One region of the Arthrobacter sp. 'calajunan' genome, then DNA from elsewhere that is predicted to be linked to it. Evidence: riboswitches for the same ligand, from Rfam matches in the RefSeq annotation. Region 1 holds a riboswitch; each other region holds the start of a gene.

Region 1 (5,784 bases):
CGCACCTGGTCATGGCCACCGGCATGTCAGGCATCCCGAACCTTCCGCAGTACCCGGGCCAGGAGATCTTCGCCGGGGAGCAGAACCACTCCTCGACCCACCCGGGCGGCGAGTCCTACCGTGGCAAGAACGTCGTGGTGATCGGCGCGAACAACTCCGCTCACGACATCTGCGCGGACCTGGTCCACAACGGCGCCAAGCCGGTGATGGTCCAGCGTTCCAGCACGCACATCGTGCGCTCCGAATCGCTGATGAAAACCGTGCTCGGGCCGCTGTACTCGGAGGAGGCGCTGGCCAACGGGATCGATACCGATACCGCGGACCTGATCTTCGCCTCGATCCCGTACAAGGTGCTGCCCGAATTCCACAAACCCGCCTTCGCCCAGATCAGGGAGGACGACGCGCAGTTCTACCAGTCGCTGACCGACGCCGGGTTCGACCTGGACTTCGGCGACGACGACTCGGGGCTGTTCCTGAAGTACCTGCGCCGCGGCTCAGGCTACTACATCAACATCGGCGCCTCGGAGCTGGTGGCCGACGGGTCCATCGCGCTGGCCAAGGGCGAGGTCTCGCACCTAACCGAACATTCAGTGGTGCTGGCCGACGGCACCGAGCTGCCCGCCGACGCGGTGGTCTACGCGACCGGCTACGGCTCCATGAACGGCTGGGCCGCGCAGCTGATCTCCCAGGAAGTCGCCGACGAAGTGGGCAAATGCTGGGGCCTAGGCTCGGGCACCACCAAGGATCCCGGGCCGTGGGAGGGGGAGTTGCGCAACATGTGGAAGCCGACCAGGGTCAAGAACCTGTGGTTCCACGGCGGCAACCTGCACCAGTCCCGGCACTACTCCAAGTATCTGGGGCTGCAGCTCAAGGCACGCTACGAGGGGTTGGACACTCCTGTGTACGCGCTCGCCGAAAGCTTCCACCGGCTCTGACGCGGGGATGCGTCTGGAGGGTCCTCGGCCCGCCCGGTTCGATGGTGCGACCGGGCGGGCCGAGGGCTGCGTGCCAAAGGTCTGCGGGCTTATTCGGTCAGGGCGTCCTGATTCGGAGCCTGAGCCTGATCCCGTGTCGTGTCCTCCGGTCTCGGTCGGATCTCGCTGAGCAACGTCCCGGCCACGATGACCGCCGCGCCGAGCAAGGCCAAGGCAGGCATCCGGTCACCGGCCATGCGGCCGAAGATTCCGGCCCAGACCGGTTCCCCGGCATAGATAATGGTGGCCCGGGCGGGGGAGACGGACTTCTGCGCCCAGTTCATGGTCGCCTGGATCAGGAAACTTGCGGCTCCCAGGCCAATGGCAGGGGCGGCCCAGAGCCAGGAGAACTCGGGGACGGATTCACCGGCTGCCGGCATGGCGGAGAATCCGAGGCCGCCGGCAACAAGCAGCTGGATTACGGTGACCCTGCCCAGGTTGACCTTGCCGGCGTAGAAGCCAATCAACAGGATTTCTGCGGCCATAGGCAGGGTGCTCGCCAAGGTTGCGATCTCTCCAGGGCCCAAGCCCAGGGTGACGGCACCCGGTCCAGCCAGCAGCAGTAGTCCGACAAAGGCGAGACCCGCCCCGAGCAAAACCATCGTGTGGGGGCGCTGGCGAAAGACCAGCCATTGCAACAGCGGAACCATCGGCACGTACAGCGCTGTCAGGAACGCCGAAGTGCTGCTATTGATGGTTTGAAGCCCTTGGGTCTGCAGCCCATAACCCAGGAAGATCATCACGCCGATGGCCGTTCCGGCCCATAACTCCCTGCCGGTGATCCTGCGGAGCGACTTCGAGAAAATGGCCGCGGCGACCAAGCCTGCGATGACAAATCGGACGCCGACAAAGAACATCGGTCCGCTGTGGCGCATGGCCAAGTGAATCAGCAGGAAAGTTCCGCCCCAGACGGACGTGATGGCAAGGAGGGCGGCTTCTTGCCTGCTGAGTGAAATATTTTCCCGTATGGCAGAAATGTGCACCATTCTGCACATCATATAGTGCAGAATAGTGCACATGCAAGATTCCAGTGACTCTCCGGTTCTCCGCAACGTTGGATCCAATCTCCGCGACTTCCGAAAACGCGCGGGACTGAGCCAGGCAATTCTTGCGCAGCGCTCGGGGGTCAGTCGACGCACGATCATCAACCTCGAAGCCGGCGAGGCGAATGTCAGCCTGGCGGGACTCGACCAATTGGCGGAAGCGCTGGGAATTCGCTTCGTTGATCTGGTGACCGCGCCTACTGCGGCCCGTTCCGAAATCAATGAACTGGCGTGGAAGGGGAGTAGTCCGCAGAGTCGGGCGATGCTGCTGGGGTCGGCCCCCGCCAGCGAAGAGGTGCAATTGTGGACGTGGGTGCTTGCGCCCGGCGAACGATATGACGCCCAGCCCGATCCCCAAGGCTGGTCGGAAATGATCTTGGTAGTTCACGGCAAGCTGCTCATTGAGTTCGCCTCGACGGTCCTGGACCTGAACGCGGGGGAACATGCAACCTACCCCAGTTCGCAGTCCTATTCCTACGTGAATGCCGGCGCGGAACCGGTGAAGTTCGTTCGAAACGTCATTTCGTGACGGGCGGGCTGGCCGCCAGCGCGGCGGTACTTCTGGCGGAAGAATCGCTGTGGACCGCCCGGGGGTGTCCGGGGAGTCGGGTTCTGCAAGTCTGTGGGGGCTTGGGCGACGCCTGCCCTCGGCATGGCAGATGTACGAAGCCAGCGGCTTGATTGCCTTGGCCCGCTGCATTCTTTGAAATCAAACCGCACAAGTTGGCTGGAGATGCGTGCAAAATGACTGAAACTTCCGAATAAAAGGATGATCGAAACACGGAAATTACCGAAGAAGTCGAACAATTTCTTGAATATTGCGATTTGAGAAGTGAAATGTTTGACCGTGCGGCGTAACGAGCAATATGGTTTTAACCAGAATCAAGAGCGTCAGCTATAAGCCCTGGCTTGCTGGCCGGCAACCCTCTCAACGGTAGTGGGGTGCTCCAGGTGAGGATTCGGTCCCACGCAAGAACGCGTGGCACAAGTACCGCACATCGAGTGTGCAAACATCTGGCAGCGCGCAGAAGTGAACTCCACGGGCTGTTGCCGGACGTTCCCGCTCGTTGGGCACGACCCGAAGGAATCGAGCCATGTCTTTGAATCAGGATCTTGACCCGCTGACCCTGCGCAAGGTTTTCGCGCAGCACCCATCAGGCGTCGCCGCACTCTGCGCCGTCATTGACGGGGAGAAAACCGGCCTCGTCGCGTCGTCCTTTACCGTCGGAGTATCGCTGGAGCCAGCCCTGGTCATGTTCGCGGTGCAGAAAACCTCCAACACCTGGCCCAAGCTGCGTGCCGCGGAGCGTATCGGCGTCTCGGTGCTCAGCGAGCGCAACGACGGGATTTGCGGGCAGATCGCCTCAAAGCACGGCGACCGCTTTGCCGGCGTAGATACCCATGAGACTGAGCAAGCCGCCCTGTTCATCCAGGAATCCACCCTCTGGCTGGAGACCTCGATCTACAACGAAGTGGAAGCCGGCGACCATTGGGTGATCTTCCTGGAGGTCCACGGTCATGACTTCTCCAACCATTCCCCGCAGATCTTCCACGATTCGCGATTTCACTCACTGCCAGTGCCCGAACTCGTTTAACTGACATCACCAGACGCTGCGGCGCGAAGAATCATCCTTCGCGCCGCAGCGTTTTTAATTCCAAACTGCGCAGCTCCGGGCCCGGATGCCCGGTATCCATGGACTGGAGTTCGCCGACCTGCGGGTTTCCACCGCTCATCACGCGATTATGACGGAGCTGCTATCCACAGCACTATCCACAGCTTTGTGGATAGCCTGTTGATTGGGGTTGATAACTTGTGAAAAACACCTTGATTCCGGGATTTTGGCTGTTGATAACGTTTTCGGAGCTTGTGTGCAGTGGAAAAAATTAACTCTCTATCCACAGCTGTGAAAACATAAATACCCAAGTCAAGTTCTAATGTCCGGCATTTAAGTGGGGTAATCCACAGGATTATCCCCATGTAGTGAACAGGGGAATCCACAGGAGGTTGTAGGTTATCCACATATTCTGTGGATATCAGGGTTTACCTCTGTTAATAACCCACCTAGTGTTGGCACTGGGAAAGACTATCCACAAGGGCTCCGGGCCCAACTGTCGGTTGGTGCTGACACGATGGACAGTTGCCGACATGGCAAAAGTGGTTTCCCGGCGGGTACATAGGGGATGGAAGTGTCTGTAATGAGCGCAGAGCCGATCTACGAAGAGCGAGCATCGGATGCGGGGCGCAAGCCGCCGCAGGATATCGAAGCCGAGATGTCGGTTCTTGGCGGCATGATGCTCTCCAAGGACGCCATTGCCGATGTCGTCGAAGTCCTTCGCGGCACCGACTTCTACCGTCCCGCCCATGAAGCAATCTACGAGGCGGTCATTGACCTGTACGGCCGCGGTGAGCCCGCGGATGCCGTGACCGTGGCCGACCTGCTGACCAAGCGCAACGAGATCGCTCGCGTCGGCGGAGCCGCCTACCTGCACAATCTGATCCAGCAGGTGCCGACCGCCGCGAACGCCGGCTACTACGCGGAAATCGTGCGCGAACGCGCCGTGCTGCGCCGCCTGGTGGACGCCGGAACCCGTATCGTCCAGATGGGCTACTCGCCCGACGGCGAGGTGGATGCCATCGTCAACGAGGCGCAGGCCGAGGTCTACAAGGTCTCCGAGAACCGCGGCAGCGAAGACTACGTGCGGCTGTCCGAAATCATCGAGGGTACCGTCGACGAGATCGAGAACGCCGCCAACGCCGGCGACGGCATCACCGGCGTGCCCACCGGCTTCTACGAGTTCGACGAGCTGACCCAGGGCCTGAAGGGCGGCCAGATGATCATCATCGCGGCCCGCCCCGCCGTGGGCAAGTCGACGTTCGCGCTGGACTTCGCCCGTTCCGCGGCCATCAAGCACAACATGGCCACCGTGTTCTTCTCCCTGGAAATGGGCCGCAACGAGATCGCAATGCGCCTGCTCTCGGCGGAAGCATCCATCCAGCTGCAGGACCTGCGCAAGGGCTCGGTGGAGGACGCGCAGTGGACCAAGATCGCGACCACCATGGGCCGGCTGAACGAGGCCCCGCTGTTCATCGACGATTCGCCGAACATGTCCATGATGGAAATCCGCGCCAAGTGCCGACGCCTGAAGCAGCGCAACGAGTTGCGCATGATCATCCTCGACTATCTGCAGCTGATGAGTTCGGGCAAGCGTGTGGAATCGCGCCAGCAGGAAGTCTCCGAGTTCTCGCGTAACCTCAAGCTGCTGGCCAAGGAGCTCGACGTGCCGCTGATTGCGCTGTCGCAGCTGAACCGTGGTTCCGAGCAGCGTACCGATAAGCGGCCCATGGTCTCGGACCTTCGCGAATCGGGCTCGATCGAGCAGGACGCCGACATGGTCATCCTGCTGCACCGCGACGATGTGTACGACAAGGAGAACCGTCCGGGCGAAGCCGACGTGATCATCGCGAAGCACCGTGCAGGTCCCACCAAGACCATCACCGTGGCATTCCAGGGACATTACTCGCGCTTCAGCAACATGTCCTCGGAAGGGTAGCCCCGGCCGGCATTTCCAGGGCACCTACTGGGTTGGCTGACCGCCAACTATAGTGGGTGTCATGTTCGTCTCCCTTCAAGCGTTGCTCTGGGGAACCGTGGCCGGATCAGCGCTGCTGATCGGGGCCGTAGCGGCCTGGTGGCTGCGAATTCCCCGGGTCTGGGTCTGCGCCGTCATGGCGTTCGGCGCCGGCGTGCTGGTCAGCGCGCTGAGCT
Region 2 (5,784 bases), on a different contig from region 1:
CTCGATCGAAAATTACTTATTCCACGTCGCGAAGTCGGCCTTCCAATCGCGATCCCAAGGGGTGGTCAATGCGCCATCAAGGTAGTTCTTGTACCAGTCGCGGACTTCATCAGAGTGGTAGGCAGCTTCAAGTGCTTTGCCTTTTTCCGTGTCCATGAATCCCGGCTTGGCCGCAACGAGGTTGATATACGGAAGGGCTTCTTCTTCTTTTTCAAAGAGCAGCGCATCTTCAGGAGTCAGGCCAATTTCGGCTCCAAGGCGGGCAAACAAGAATCCGGCATCAACGTCTGGCAGGGTTTTCGACAGAGACTGCTGATCCACCTCGACGAAACTGAAATTCTTCGGATTCTCCAGAATGTCTTTCTGCGACAAATGGATGACGCTCTTTCCCTCGGTAACCTTCAAAAGCCCTGCTTTGTCCAAGAGGGCCAAGGCCCTGCCATTGTTTGCGGGGTCTACAGGCAACGCAATCTTTGCCCCGTCCGGCAGTTCAGATGCCGACTTGTATTTCGACGAATACACACCAGCCGGCGAACTGTATGTGTAGAACGCAGGTTCAACATCCACATTCTGATCCTTTTTGAACTGCTCAAGATAGGCTCCGTGCTGGAAGAAGTTCGCGTCGTATTCTCCGTTGGAAACCACATGGTTAGGCTGAACGATGTCGGTAACGTATGTGGCTTCCAACTTCCAACCCTGCTGTTCCAAAATCTTCTGAGCGATCTTGGTTGGTTCCTGCGAGGGAGCTGATTCCGTAACGATCATCTTGATCGTCTTATCGTCGGAGGATGCGGCGTTTCCACCGGATAGCCCGCAGGAGGTTAGTCCCATGACTGCCACTGCACTAGCTGCCAATGCCAGGAATGAACGACGAGTTGTTTTCTGCATGATTTGATCTCTATTCGAAGACTGAGGTTTGTTGGTTAGCGCTTGTCTGCGCGTCGCGAGAACGTGGTTCCCAAAAGTTGAACTGCATGAACCATGAGGATCATGAGAATGATCGCAATGAGCATGACTCCGGTTTCATATCTGTAATAGCCGTAGCGAATTGCAAAGTCCCCGATGCCACCGCCGCCTACAAGTCCGGCCATTGCTGAGTAAGAGATAAAGCTGACGGTCATGATCGTCATGGAAGACAGGAGAGCCGGTTTAGCTTCGACTAGGAGGACATCTCTGATGATTTGTCCTCGTGTTGCACCCATTGCCTGTGCTGCTTCGACAACGCCTGAACCGAGTTGAGTGATGTTCTGTTCGACGAACCGAGCAAAATAAGGGATAGCGTTGATGGTAAGTGGGACGATCACCGCTGCCGTGCCAACGGTTGTTCCTACAACGAATCTGGTGAATGGAATGATCGCGATAAGCAAGATCAGGAACGGGAACGACCTCAGAGTGTTCACGATCCCGTCGACTACTCGATGCAGTCGCGGCCGCGGACGCAATCCATTGGGTGACATGGAATATAGCCAGATGCCTAATGGAGTTCCTATCAGAACTGCAAGAGGGATCGAGACAAGGAGCATCGCTAGCGTTTGCGCAATAGCAGTCCAAATTTCGGGTGCCAGTTCAGCTACTCGCTCGATGGTGAAGCTTGATACCCCTTGAGTGGTCAGCAGTACATTTAGGTTGTTCATCAGTTTCTTCTCCCTTTCGATCTAGGCGAAGACCGATGTTGCAAGCTCATTGGTTTTGTTCCTGCGCTGCAGGCTAATTTCATCGCTAATCAAATAGCGGCCAATTGAAGTTTGTGGTTCAAAACCTGGTTCCTTCAGACTTCTCAGCTCAAATTCTTCAACTACTGAACCGTCTTCCATGACCGACACTTTGTCTGCAATTGCCTTAATGACGTTCATTTCGTGCGTGACGATAATTGTCGTGATCCCGAGATTGGCATTGATGTCGCTGAGGTATTGCAGCACCGAAGCGGTCGTTCGGGGATCAACCGCGCTAGTGGGCTCGTCGCAAAGCAGAATTTTCGGTTCCGTAACCAGCGCCCTTGCAATCGAAATCCGTTGTTTTTGGCCTCCAGATAGCTGGCCGGGATAGGCCGATGCTTTGTCGGACAGGTCCACAACACTGAGTGCTTCCAACGCTCGCTGGCGCCGTTCCCTTTTTGGGACGCCCTGGAACTTCAGATTAAGTTCAACATTCTGAACGGCTGTTCGGTTGTTCAGCAGATTGAAATGCTGGAAAATCATTCCGATCTGATGCCGCTGTGCGCGCAGTTCCTCTTCATTGAGTGACATCAGGTCGATACCTTCGACCAGCACCTTCCCTGATGTCGGTCTTTGCAAGAGGTTGATATTTCGCAGCAATGTGGATTTACCGGCCCCAGAGAACCCGATAATGCCATGGATACTGCCCTGTGCAATGTCAAGATTTACGTTCTTGACGGCGGTAAATTTGTTTTCCCCTTCGCCAAAGGTTGTCGTCACGTCTTGCAAGTGGATCATGTTCGCTCCTTACTTCGTCTTAAGGCGGAGCATTCTTCCCTGCTTTGCGATTGATTAACACGATCGTCAGCATCGAGAAGTAAAAGATCTCCATCGGTCCGGGCCTTAGCACCGCTTCCGCTGTCGGGTGGTTGCTGCGACGTCAACGAGCCAGGTCTCTCAGTCGCTCTGGATGGTGTGGTGTCCAATTTCTTGAACAATTTCAGTGTCGAACACGGAGTTGAATGTGACCAAGCGTGACGTAAGTAAAACGTCATGAAACCCAGCAACGGTTATCAACGCTCTTGAAACGAGTCATTTTGCACGTCACAAAGCGTCTTGTGACGATTCTTGTCGACAGCTCTGACAAATTCTTGACTCGGCACCAGGACGCAAGATCTGTTGCGGCTCCATGGGTGAAGGAGCTAGTGGGGCAAAATCGCGATATCAGCGACCACGGCCTGCCGCTTCCCAAGCCGATGCGTCCGCCGTCCGGTGAACACGGAAATCACCGTCTGCTGCGGAATGGAACAACCCTCGATTGGAACCGGAAATTAGGTTAGCCATAATAAGCAATTTCGCCATTCCAATCGCGCTAAGAAAGACGGGCAACATGACCGCCACCGACGCAACACAGTTTTCCGCCCGGCTTCGCAGCGTCACCCAGGAAGATCACCACGCCGCAGAATCCAGCGACTTCATCACCACGCTGATGGGCGGGGAACGCTCGGCACGCGACTACATGCTGCTTATTGCCCAGTACCACTACATCTACGGTGCGTTGGAAGAGGAAGTCCGGGTGCTTGCCGCGGATCCGGAACTTCGCCAAATCTTCGACGCGGCACTTGAACGCAGTGGGCAGATTGCAAAAGACCTGGATGTCCTGCTGCCGGCCCACGGGTTGAAGGAGATCCCCGCGGCGTTGCCGGCCACCGAGGCCTACGTTGCGGCAATCCGCGCCTCGGCGGCGGAACCGGCGCGCCTCGTCGCCCACCACTACCTGCGCTATCTGGGAGACCTGTCCGGCGGCCTAGCCATCGGAAAGCTCGTATCCCGCCACTATTCCATTCCCGATGAAGCATTGAACATGTGGAAGTTCGAGGCCATCGACAAGCCAAAAATCTACAAGGATTCCTACCGCGACAAACTCGATGTTTTCGGGGCGAACACCTCGCATGCCGAAGCGGTGCTGGACGAGGCGAAGCGCGGGTTCCAGTGGAACAAGTCGATCTTCGAGGACCTGCTGAAGGCAAGCGCCAGCGAGCTGAGCGCCGCATCCTAGGTTTTCGGAAGTTCTGCACTGACCTGCCACCGGCCGCGGGAATGCCTTCGGCCGGCACGTCGTTGGCAACGGTAACCGTCAACGGAGGAAACTCATGAAGATCGCAGTCGCCGGAGCTACCGGAAAACTCGGCACCCTCGTTATCGATGCGCTGTTATCCCGGGACGCCCCAGCGGGCAGCCTGGTCGCGCTCGGCAGGTCCCCGCAGAAACTCGCCGCCTTGGCAGCCAAGGGCGTGGAGACCCGCGTCGCCGACTACAACGCGGCGCACACGCTCGTCGCGGCCCTCGAAGGCGTCGACAGGCTGCTGCTGATTTCCGGCAGCGACGTGGGACACCGGATCCCGCAGCACGAGAACATCATCAATACCGCCCGTCGTGTTAACGTGTCGCTGATCGCCTACACATCCATCGCCAACGCGCGCACCGGCCAGCTGAAGCTGGCCGCCGAACACGTGGCCACCGAGGACCTGCTGGCAGGATCCGGGATCCCCTATGTCCTGCTGCGCAACGGCTGGTACACCGAGAACTACACGGACCAGCTCATGGGCTACCTCAACAGCGGGGTGATCCTCGGCGCGGCGGGCGAGGGAAAAATCAGCGCCGCCACCCGCGCGGACTTCGCCGAGGCTGCAGCGGCCGTCCTGCTGGATGAGCAGGTTGCCGGGGGAACCATCTACGAGCTCGGCGGAGACAAGTCCTTCACGCTCGGCCAGCTGGCCGGAGCGCTCGGCGCCGCCACCGGGCAAGAGGTCACCTACCGGGATCTGGACCCGCAGACCCTGGCCGGCATCTACGAACAGTCCGGAATTCCCAAGGTTTACGCCGAGATCCTGGTGGACACCGACGTGCGTATCCGCGACGGCGCCCTTGAGGTGCACGGCTCGGACCTCGCCCGGCTGATCGGCCGCGCACCCACCCCGCTGGGCAGGGCCATCAAGCAGGCCCTGAACAGATAGGCACGGCGCCTTCGGCCCCGGCGAGCGCACGCCGGCTGATTGCGGATATCCTTGGCCTGGATTGAACGAAATGCCCGATTCGCTCGTGTATCAGGCATGAGCGAGAATCAACTCGGAAAATCCCGGCCGCGAAAGGGGCGCGTGACAACCAGCGATGACGCCACCCTGCGGCTGCTGCATGAAAGATACGCGCAGCCGCTGTGGCGTTATGTCTTCTCGCTGACCAGAGACTCGTACCAGGCGGAGGACATCGTCCAGGAGACCCTGCTCAAAGCCTGGAATTCCCCGCGGATTCTCGACGAACCGGTGGAAGAGGTCCGCGGGTGGATGTTCACGGTGGCCCGCAACCTGGTGATCGACCAGTCCCGCAGCGCACGCTCACGGCATGAACGCAGCATCGAACGGCTGCCTGATCAGCCCGCCGCGGATCACGCCGACCAGATTTTCGACGAGATCCTCATTCATGACGCGCTCGCTGCGCTCAGCGAACCGCACCGGCAGGTGGTGGTGCTGGCCTACTACGGCGCCTGCAGCACGCAGCAGATCGCAACGGAATTGGGCATCGCGGACGGAACCGTGAAGTCCCGGCTGCACTATGGGATGAGGGCCTTGAAGCTGGCCCTCCAGGAACGGGGAGTAATACGATGAGCGAGCATGAGAAGTTCGCCCAATGGGATGCCGCCTATGTGCTGGGCGCGCTGGAGCCGGCCGACCGCCGGCTGTTCGAAGAGCACCTGGAGAACTGCGAACGCTGCCAGGGCGCCGTATCCGAGCTCAGCGCGCTGCCGGGCTTGCTCTCGCGCGCGCACGACCCGGAAGAGGTGACGGCCCTGGTGCCGCAGCCCCCGGCGGACCTGTTCGAGAAGACCGCCCGGCGCGCGGCCTCCGCGCGCCGGCGCCGCGGCACCCGCATGATCCTGCTGGCCGCGGCCGCCGTCGCCGTGATCCTGGGCATCGGCCTGCCGTTCCTGCTGCGCCCGGCCGCTCCCGGACCGGTGCTTGCCCTGCAGCAGGTTGCCGAGCAGTCGCTGAGCGCCGACGTCGGCTTCGAGTCGGTGGCGTGGGGCACCCGGCTGAACATCGACTGCGACTATCCCGCAGGCTACGAATTC
Region 3 (5,784 bases), on a different contig from region 1:
CCGTTGCAATTCTGTAACGTTTGGATTTACTCGGGGCGTTGGCTTAACCATCGTGGTTGACTTGTGGAAATAGATGAACGATGTTTTCTCCACCCACCGAAAGCAGCCTCCGCGATGAATTTTGATGACGCCCCGCCGGAACTGATCGAAGAGCTCAACGATCCGGAAACACTATTCGATTCCGACCCGACCGGCACCATGGACGCGGCCTTTGCCGGCGTCAGCATCTTGTCCATACTCTTCCTTGTCGTTTTCACGCTGGTAGTCGTATTCATCATCGTTGTCTGGGTGCGCAACTACCGGGCGGCGAAGAACGCCGGGGTTGACATCTTCACCGTGCAGACCGACATCGCGGCCAAGGCCTCGAAGTCCGCGCTGCTCGCCCCGGCCCAGTCAAAGGAGGACCGGCTGCGCGAGCTGGAGGATCTGCGTTCCAAGCAGTTGATCAGCGCCGAGGAATACGCCGAGGCCCGCAGCAAGGTCCTGCTCGGATAGTTTTCTCGAATCGTTGACACAACGTTACTAACGAGTAACAATGTAGCTTGTGGCTATTTCCCCAAGTTTCGAAACTCCTGATTCCGAGAATTCCACGGTGCACCCTTGGCGGCGCTATGTAGCGGTCGGCGATTCTTTCACCGAGGGCGTGGGAGACCCCGATCCCCTGGCCCCGCAGTCCTTCCGAGGCTGGGCCGACCGTCTGGCCCAGGAGCTCAGTCGGGGCGTGCCTGACTTCGCCTACGCCAACCTCGCGATCCGCGGCCGGCTGATTGCCCAGATCATCGAGGAGCAGGTCCAGCCGACCATTGATCTGAAGCCCGACTTGATTTCCATCTGCGCCGGAGGCAACGACGTGCTGCGCCCGGGAGGGGATCCGGACAAGATCGCCGACCAGCTCGATTCCACGATTTCCCGGCTGAATTCCACGGGGGCCACCATCCTGCTGTTCACCGGGCCGGATATCCGGGACACCCCGGTGCTCGGAAGCATCCGCGGCCGCGTGGCCATCTACAACGAGAATGTCCGCACCGTCGCCGCACGCTACGACGCGATCGTGGCAGACATGTGGGCGCTGCGCGAACTGCACCAGCCGGTGATGTGGTCTGCGGACCGCCTGCACTTCTCGCCGCTGGGCCACCAGCGCATTGCGGCGATGGCACTGGATGCCTTGAACGTCCCGCACACGCTTGACACCCGTATCGACGCAGTCGAGGACACCCGCAGCTGGAAGGAAGCGCGGATCGAGGACCTGCACTGGGCCCGTGAGCACCTCGCCCCATGGGTACTGCGCCGGCTGCGCCACCAGTCCTCGGGAGATGGCATCACCGCCAAGCGCCCCACCCCGATGCCCTTTGCGGACAGCGCCCCGAACGACTCGCTGGGCGCCGGCGACAGCGCCCGATAGCCCCCGGACACGGCGGAGGCCGCGCCACCGATAACTGGTGGCGCGGCCTTCGCTTTGTGCGTGGATCAGTCTTCGTCGAAGACCAGGGTACGCAGCACCCCATCCAGCTGGGCGGCGTCCGTCAGGAAGCCGTCATGGCCGATCGGCGAATCGATGTAGTGCACGGGCTTGGGTGTGGCCAACGAGGCGGCCAGCTTCACCGACTGCTCCGGGTAGTACAGGCGGTCCGATTTCACGGCGGCCACCAGCACATTGACCTGCTCCAGCCGAGCCAGCGCCTGCTCATAGGAGCCGTGCCCGCGCGCCACGTCGTGGCTCATCAAGGCCTCGGTCAGCACCAGGTAGCTGTTCGCGTCGAAGCGGTTGACCAGCTTGCTGGCCTGGTGGTCCAGGTAGCTTTCCACCTGGTAGCGGCCGCGCTTGCCTTCGAAGGGGCCTGCCGGCACCTCGCCCTCCTGCGCCTTGCGGCCGAAGCGGTGCTCCAGCTCCGCCTCGGAACGGTAGGTCAGGTGGGCCAGCCGGCGGGCCAGTCCCAGCCCCTCGTCCGGGCGCGCCTGGTTCAGGTAGTAGTCTCCCCCGGCGAAATGCGGATCAAGCCGGATGGATTGGGTCTGCACCTGCGCGAACGCTATCTGTTCTGCGCTGGCTTGGCCGGTGGAAGCCATGACCACCAGGTTCGCGACCTGCTCAGGGAATTCAACCGCGTATTCCAGGGCCCGGGCTCCGCCCATGGACCCGCCGAGCACGGTATGCCAGCGCTCAATTCCCAGCTGCGTAGCCAGCCTTTGCTCCAGCCGTACCGAATCCTTGATGGTGACGAACGGGAAACGCGAACCCCACGGCACACCTTGCTCATCCAGCGATGCGGGGCCGGTGGATCCATTGCAACCGCCGACCATGTTCACCGAGACCACGAAGAAGCGGTCGGTGTCCACTGTCAGGCCGGGGCCGACGAAGTCCTCCCACCAGCCGTCGGTCTGCGAATCGCCCCGGGAGACGTGGGCGTCTCCGGTCAGGGCGTGCATCACCAGCACTGCGTTGCTGCGCTCGGCATTCAGCTCCCCCCAGGTTTCGTAGGCCAGGGCCACCTGCGGCAGGTAGCCGCCGAACTCGAAGGAGTACTCGCCCACGGACGCACGGCGCAAAATGCCGTGGGTCCCTTCGGCGAGCTCTTCGGTGCCGATGGTGTCTTCGGTAGTCACAATGGATGCCATGCCTAGCGGGTTTCCTGCAGTTCCTTGCCCTCAAGGGCTGCGACCGCCTGGAACCCAAGCTCGAGGTCGGCCAGGATGTCGTTGATGTTCTCCAGCCCGACGCTCAGGCGCACCAGTCCCGGGCGCACCCCGGCGGCCAGGCGCTCCGCGTCGGAGAGCTGGGCGTGGGTGGTGGAGGCCGGGTGGATGACCAGCGAGCGGACGTCACCCAGGTTCGCCACATGGGAGTGCAGCTGCAATGCGTCCACAAAAGCCTTGCCGGCTTCGACTCCACCGGGCAGGTCGAAGGCCAGCACCGAGCCGGCGCCCTTCGGGCTGTACTTGCGTCCGCGCTCGAACCACGGCGAGGATTCCAAGCCGGCGTAGGCCACAGCTTCCACATCCGCGCGGGCTTCGAGCCAGTTCGCGACAGCGGAGGCGTTCTCCACATGGCGTTCGATGCGCAGGGACAGGGTCTCCAGACCCTGGGCGATCAAGAACGCGTTGAACGGCGCCGGGGCCGAACCCAGGTCGCGCAGCAGCTGTACGCGGGCCTTGAGGATGTAGGCCAGGTTGGCGCCGAGGATGCCGTTGACGCCCAAGTCGCGGGCGTAGACCAGGCCGTTGTAGGACTCGTCCGGGGTGTTGAAGCTCGGGAAGCGCTCGGGATCCTTGGAGAAGTCGAAGTTGCCCGAATCCACGATCACGCCGGCGATCGCGGTGCCGTGGCCGCCGAGGAACTTGGTGGCCGAATGGATCACGATGTCCGCACCCCATTCGATGGGACGGATCAGGTACGGGGTGGCCAGGGTGCTGTCAACCAGCAGCGGCACGCCGACCTCGTGGGCGATCGCGGAAATGCCCTCGATGTCCAGCACATCCTGGCGCGGATTGGAGATGGTCTCGCCGAAGAACGCCTTGGTGTTCGGCTGGACGGCGTCGCGCCATTCCTGCAGGTTGTCCGGGTCGGAAACGAAAGTGACCTCGACGCCCAGCTTCTTCAGCGTGTGCTTGAGCAGGTTCTGGGTTCCGCCGTAGAGGCTCGGGCTGGCCACCAGGTGGTCGCCGGCCTCGGCGATGTTCAGGATCGCGAAGGTGGTTGCCGCCTGGCCAGAGGACAGCAGCAGTGCGCCCACGCCGCCTTCGAGGTCGGCGATGCGCGTTTCCACGGCCTCGGTGGTCGGGTTGCCGATGCGGGTGTAGATCGGCTCCAGCTCCTGCAGGGCGAAGCGCGCTGCGGCGCTTTCGGCGCTCGGGAAGACGAAGGACGTGGTCTGGAAGATCGGCAGGGAGCGAGCACCGGTAACCGGGTCAGGGCTCTGTCCTGCGTGGATCTGACGGGTTTCAAACGACCAATTGTTGCTCATGGCAGCCTCCAAAAGTTCTGTAACTATGGGGGTACACCACTGAACACACACCACCGGGAAGAACCTCAACGAGGTGCTGCCAGAGGGGTAACCCGCGCTTGTCCTTGACGCCGAGCGGCTCAAGGGCCAGGTCTTCACCCGGGGCACCCCACCGCGGTTGGAGGGTTGCCGCCCAGTAAGCCGGGGCTTGTTACTGGGACTCATGACCTGCGTCCAGTGTGCCCGAAAATCGAATATCTTGGCAACCCGAGGCCGGATCCAGAGTCTCAATCGGTCATATTCGCGTCCGAGCGACGTCTTATTGCACAGAATTCGACAAGAGTCCAGATCTTAGGATCACCTAAGTAGAGACTGGGATCACATTGTTGTCATGATTGGCACATGATGAGGCTAGATCACGTTACGTACGCATGCGGCCCGGATGGGCTGATGCCAACCGCTGAAAGAATTGCAGAGTCCCTGGGCCTGGAATTCGTCAAGGGAGGCGTGCATCCACGGTTTGGAACTCGCAATGTAATTTTCCCGCTGAAGCACAACCAGTACCTTGAGGTCGTCGAGGTACTGAACCATCCGGCCAGCCTCAAGGCACCTTTCGGACAGGCCGTGCGCGCGCGCTCCGAGCTGGGCGGCGGCTGGATGGGTTGGTGCGTGTCATTGGACGACCTGAGCGGAGCGGAAGAACGCCTGGAACGCAAGGCAGTTCCCGGGAACCGCAAGTTCCCCGACGGCCGCGAACTGACCTGGCAGCAGATCGGCATCAAGGGCCTGATCGCGGATCCGCAGGTGCCCTACCTGCTGCGCTGGGACGATGGCACCGAGGACCTGCATCCGTCGCGCGCGCTGGAGCCTACCGGTGAAATCAGCGAGATCAACATTGCAGGATCCCGCGAGCGCGTGCTTGAATGGCTGGGGCAGCCGGAGAACGTGAATCTCGGACCGGTGACCACCAAGTACCAGGCTCCCAACGGGACGCCGGGCATCCTGTCGGTAACTTTCAATACCGCCAAGGGCACGGTCGTTCTCTAGGAACATCGAGGAGCACAGCACAAGGTAGGCGGGGACAATGGAGTCTCCACCTACCTTTGCTTGTTAATTGGACGGTTGGTGCAGCCCTAGGATCCGGGTAGCGGCACCAGCTGGCAGTTTTCGACTCCCGCGGCCGCCCGCTTTACCCAGCTGATTTGGGACTGCTCGTCCAGCGCGTTCAACGCGTCGAGCTGCTCAGACTCGGCCGAGTCGAAAAAGTCCCGGTCTGCCTTTGTAGTCCACCATTGGTACAGCAGGTTGGACTGCGCCCACATGTGCTGCTGCGCTTCGGTTTCGGCACTCGAGGTGCCAACAATGCCGTGGCTCGCCGCAAGGCTGCCCAAACATTGCTCAGTGGGGTTGACCGACATTTTCATGGCCAGGTCCCACTTGACGGTTTCCGGGGAATAACGGTCCTCGAAGCCCAGCAGCAGACCGCCGGTTGCCTCGGCATGGGCCTTGCTGCTGGTGATGATGCGCGGCTGCTGGATTCCTGTGGCCTGTTCCAACTGGCCGACACCCGCGGTGATGTTAGACCTCCACTCGTTCCAGTGCTCCGCTTCCCCGGGCCAGAAACAGTACTCGTGCCCGTCGCCGGGTTCTTCGCAGCGCAGCTCGGAGGTGCGGCTGAGCTGCTGCTCTTCGCCGGCATCCTGCGCCGCCAGCGCCCCGCCGCCCCAGAGCACTGTCAGCGACAATGCTCCGGCCACGGCCAGCGCGCGACGCGCAATTCGGTTCATGTTCTGCGCCTTGACGCAGATGGCCAGCACGCCCAACATCGACCAGCCCAGATAGC

The links. Region 1 has a riboswitch for S-adenosylmethionine ahead of RF641_RS14320 (flavin reductase family protein). Riboswitches for the same ligand answer to the same signal wherever they lie in the genome.
Region 2: another riboswitch for S-adenosylmethionine. It lies ahead of RF641_RS12430 (methionine ABC transporter ATP-binding protein); the one in region 1 lies ahead of RF641_RS14320 (flavin reductase family protein).
Region 3: another riboswitch for S-adenosylmethionine. It lies ahead of RF641_RS03580 (bifunctional o-acetylhomoserine/o-acetylserine sulfhydrylase); the one in region 1 lies ahead of RF641_RS14320 (flavin reductase family protein).

What each region holds. Positions count from the first base shown of each region.
Region 1 is NZ_JBKZDY010000009.1:136,096-141,879, forward strand. It holds gene RF641_RS14305 (NAD(P)-binding domain-containing protein) at 1-935, shown strand, start outside; gene RF641_RS14310 (DMT family transporter) at 1,025-1,972, opposite strand; gene RF641_RS14315 (helix-turn-helix domain-containing protein) at 1,992-2,546, shown strand; SAM riboswitch class IV at 2,898-3,014, shown strand; gene RF641_RS14320 (flavin reductase family protein) at 3,112-3,612, shown strand; gene dnaB (replicative DNA helicase) at 4,214-5,569, shown strand; gene RF641_RS14330 (ZIP family metal transporter) at 5,631-5,784, shown strand, end outside.
Region 2 is NZ_JBKZDY010000007.1:113,879-119,662, reverse strand. It holds gene RF641_RS12440 (MetQ/NlpA family ABC transporter substrate-binding protein) at 13-888, opposite strand; gene RF641_RS12435 (methionine ABC transporter permease) at 924-1,634, opposite strand; gene RF641_RS12430 (methionine ABC transporter ATP-binding protein) at 1,656-2,453, opposite strand; SAM riboswitch class I at 2,541-2,632, opposite strand; gene RF641_RS12425 (heme oxygenase (biliverdin-producing)) at 3,046-3,714, shown strand; gene RF641_RS12420 (SDR family oxidoreductase) at 3,809-4,672, shown strand; gene RF641_RS12415 (sigma-70 family RNA polymerase sigma factor) at 4,814-5,320, shown strand; gene RF641_RS12410 (anti-sigma factor family protein) at 5,317-5,784, shown strand, end outside.
Region 3 is NZ_JBKZDY010000002.1:225,078-230,861, forward strand. It holds gene RF641_RS03565 (hypothetical protein) at 115-495, shown strand; gene RF641_RS03570 (SGNH/GDSL hydrolase family protein) at 551-1,402, shown strand; gene metX (homoserine O-acetyltransferase MetX) at 1,468-2,616, opposite strand; gene RF641_RS03580 (bifunctional o-acetylhomoserine/o-acetylserine sulfhydrylase) at 2,619-3,962, opposite strand; SAM riboswitch class IV at 4,052-4,170, opposite strand; gene RF641_RS03585 (VOC family protein) at 4,344-4,988, shown strand; gene RF641_RS03590 (hypothetical protein) at 5,075-5,784, opposite strand, start outside.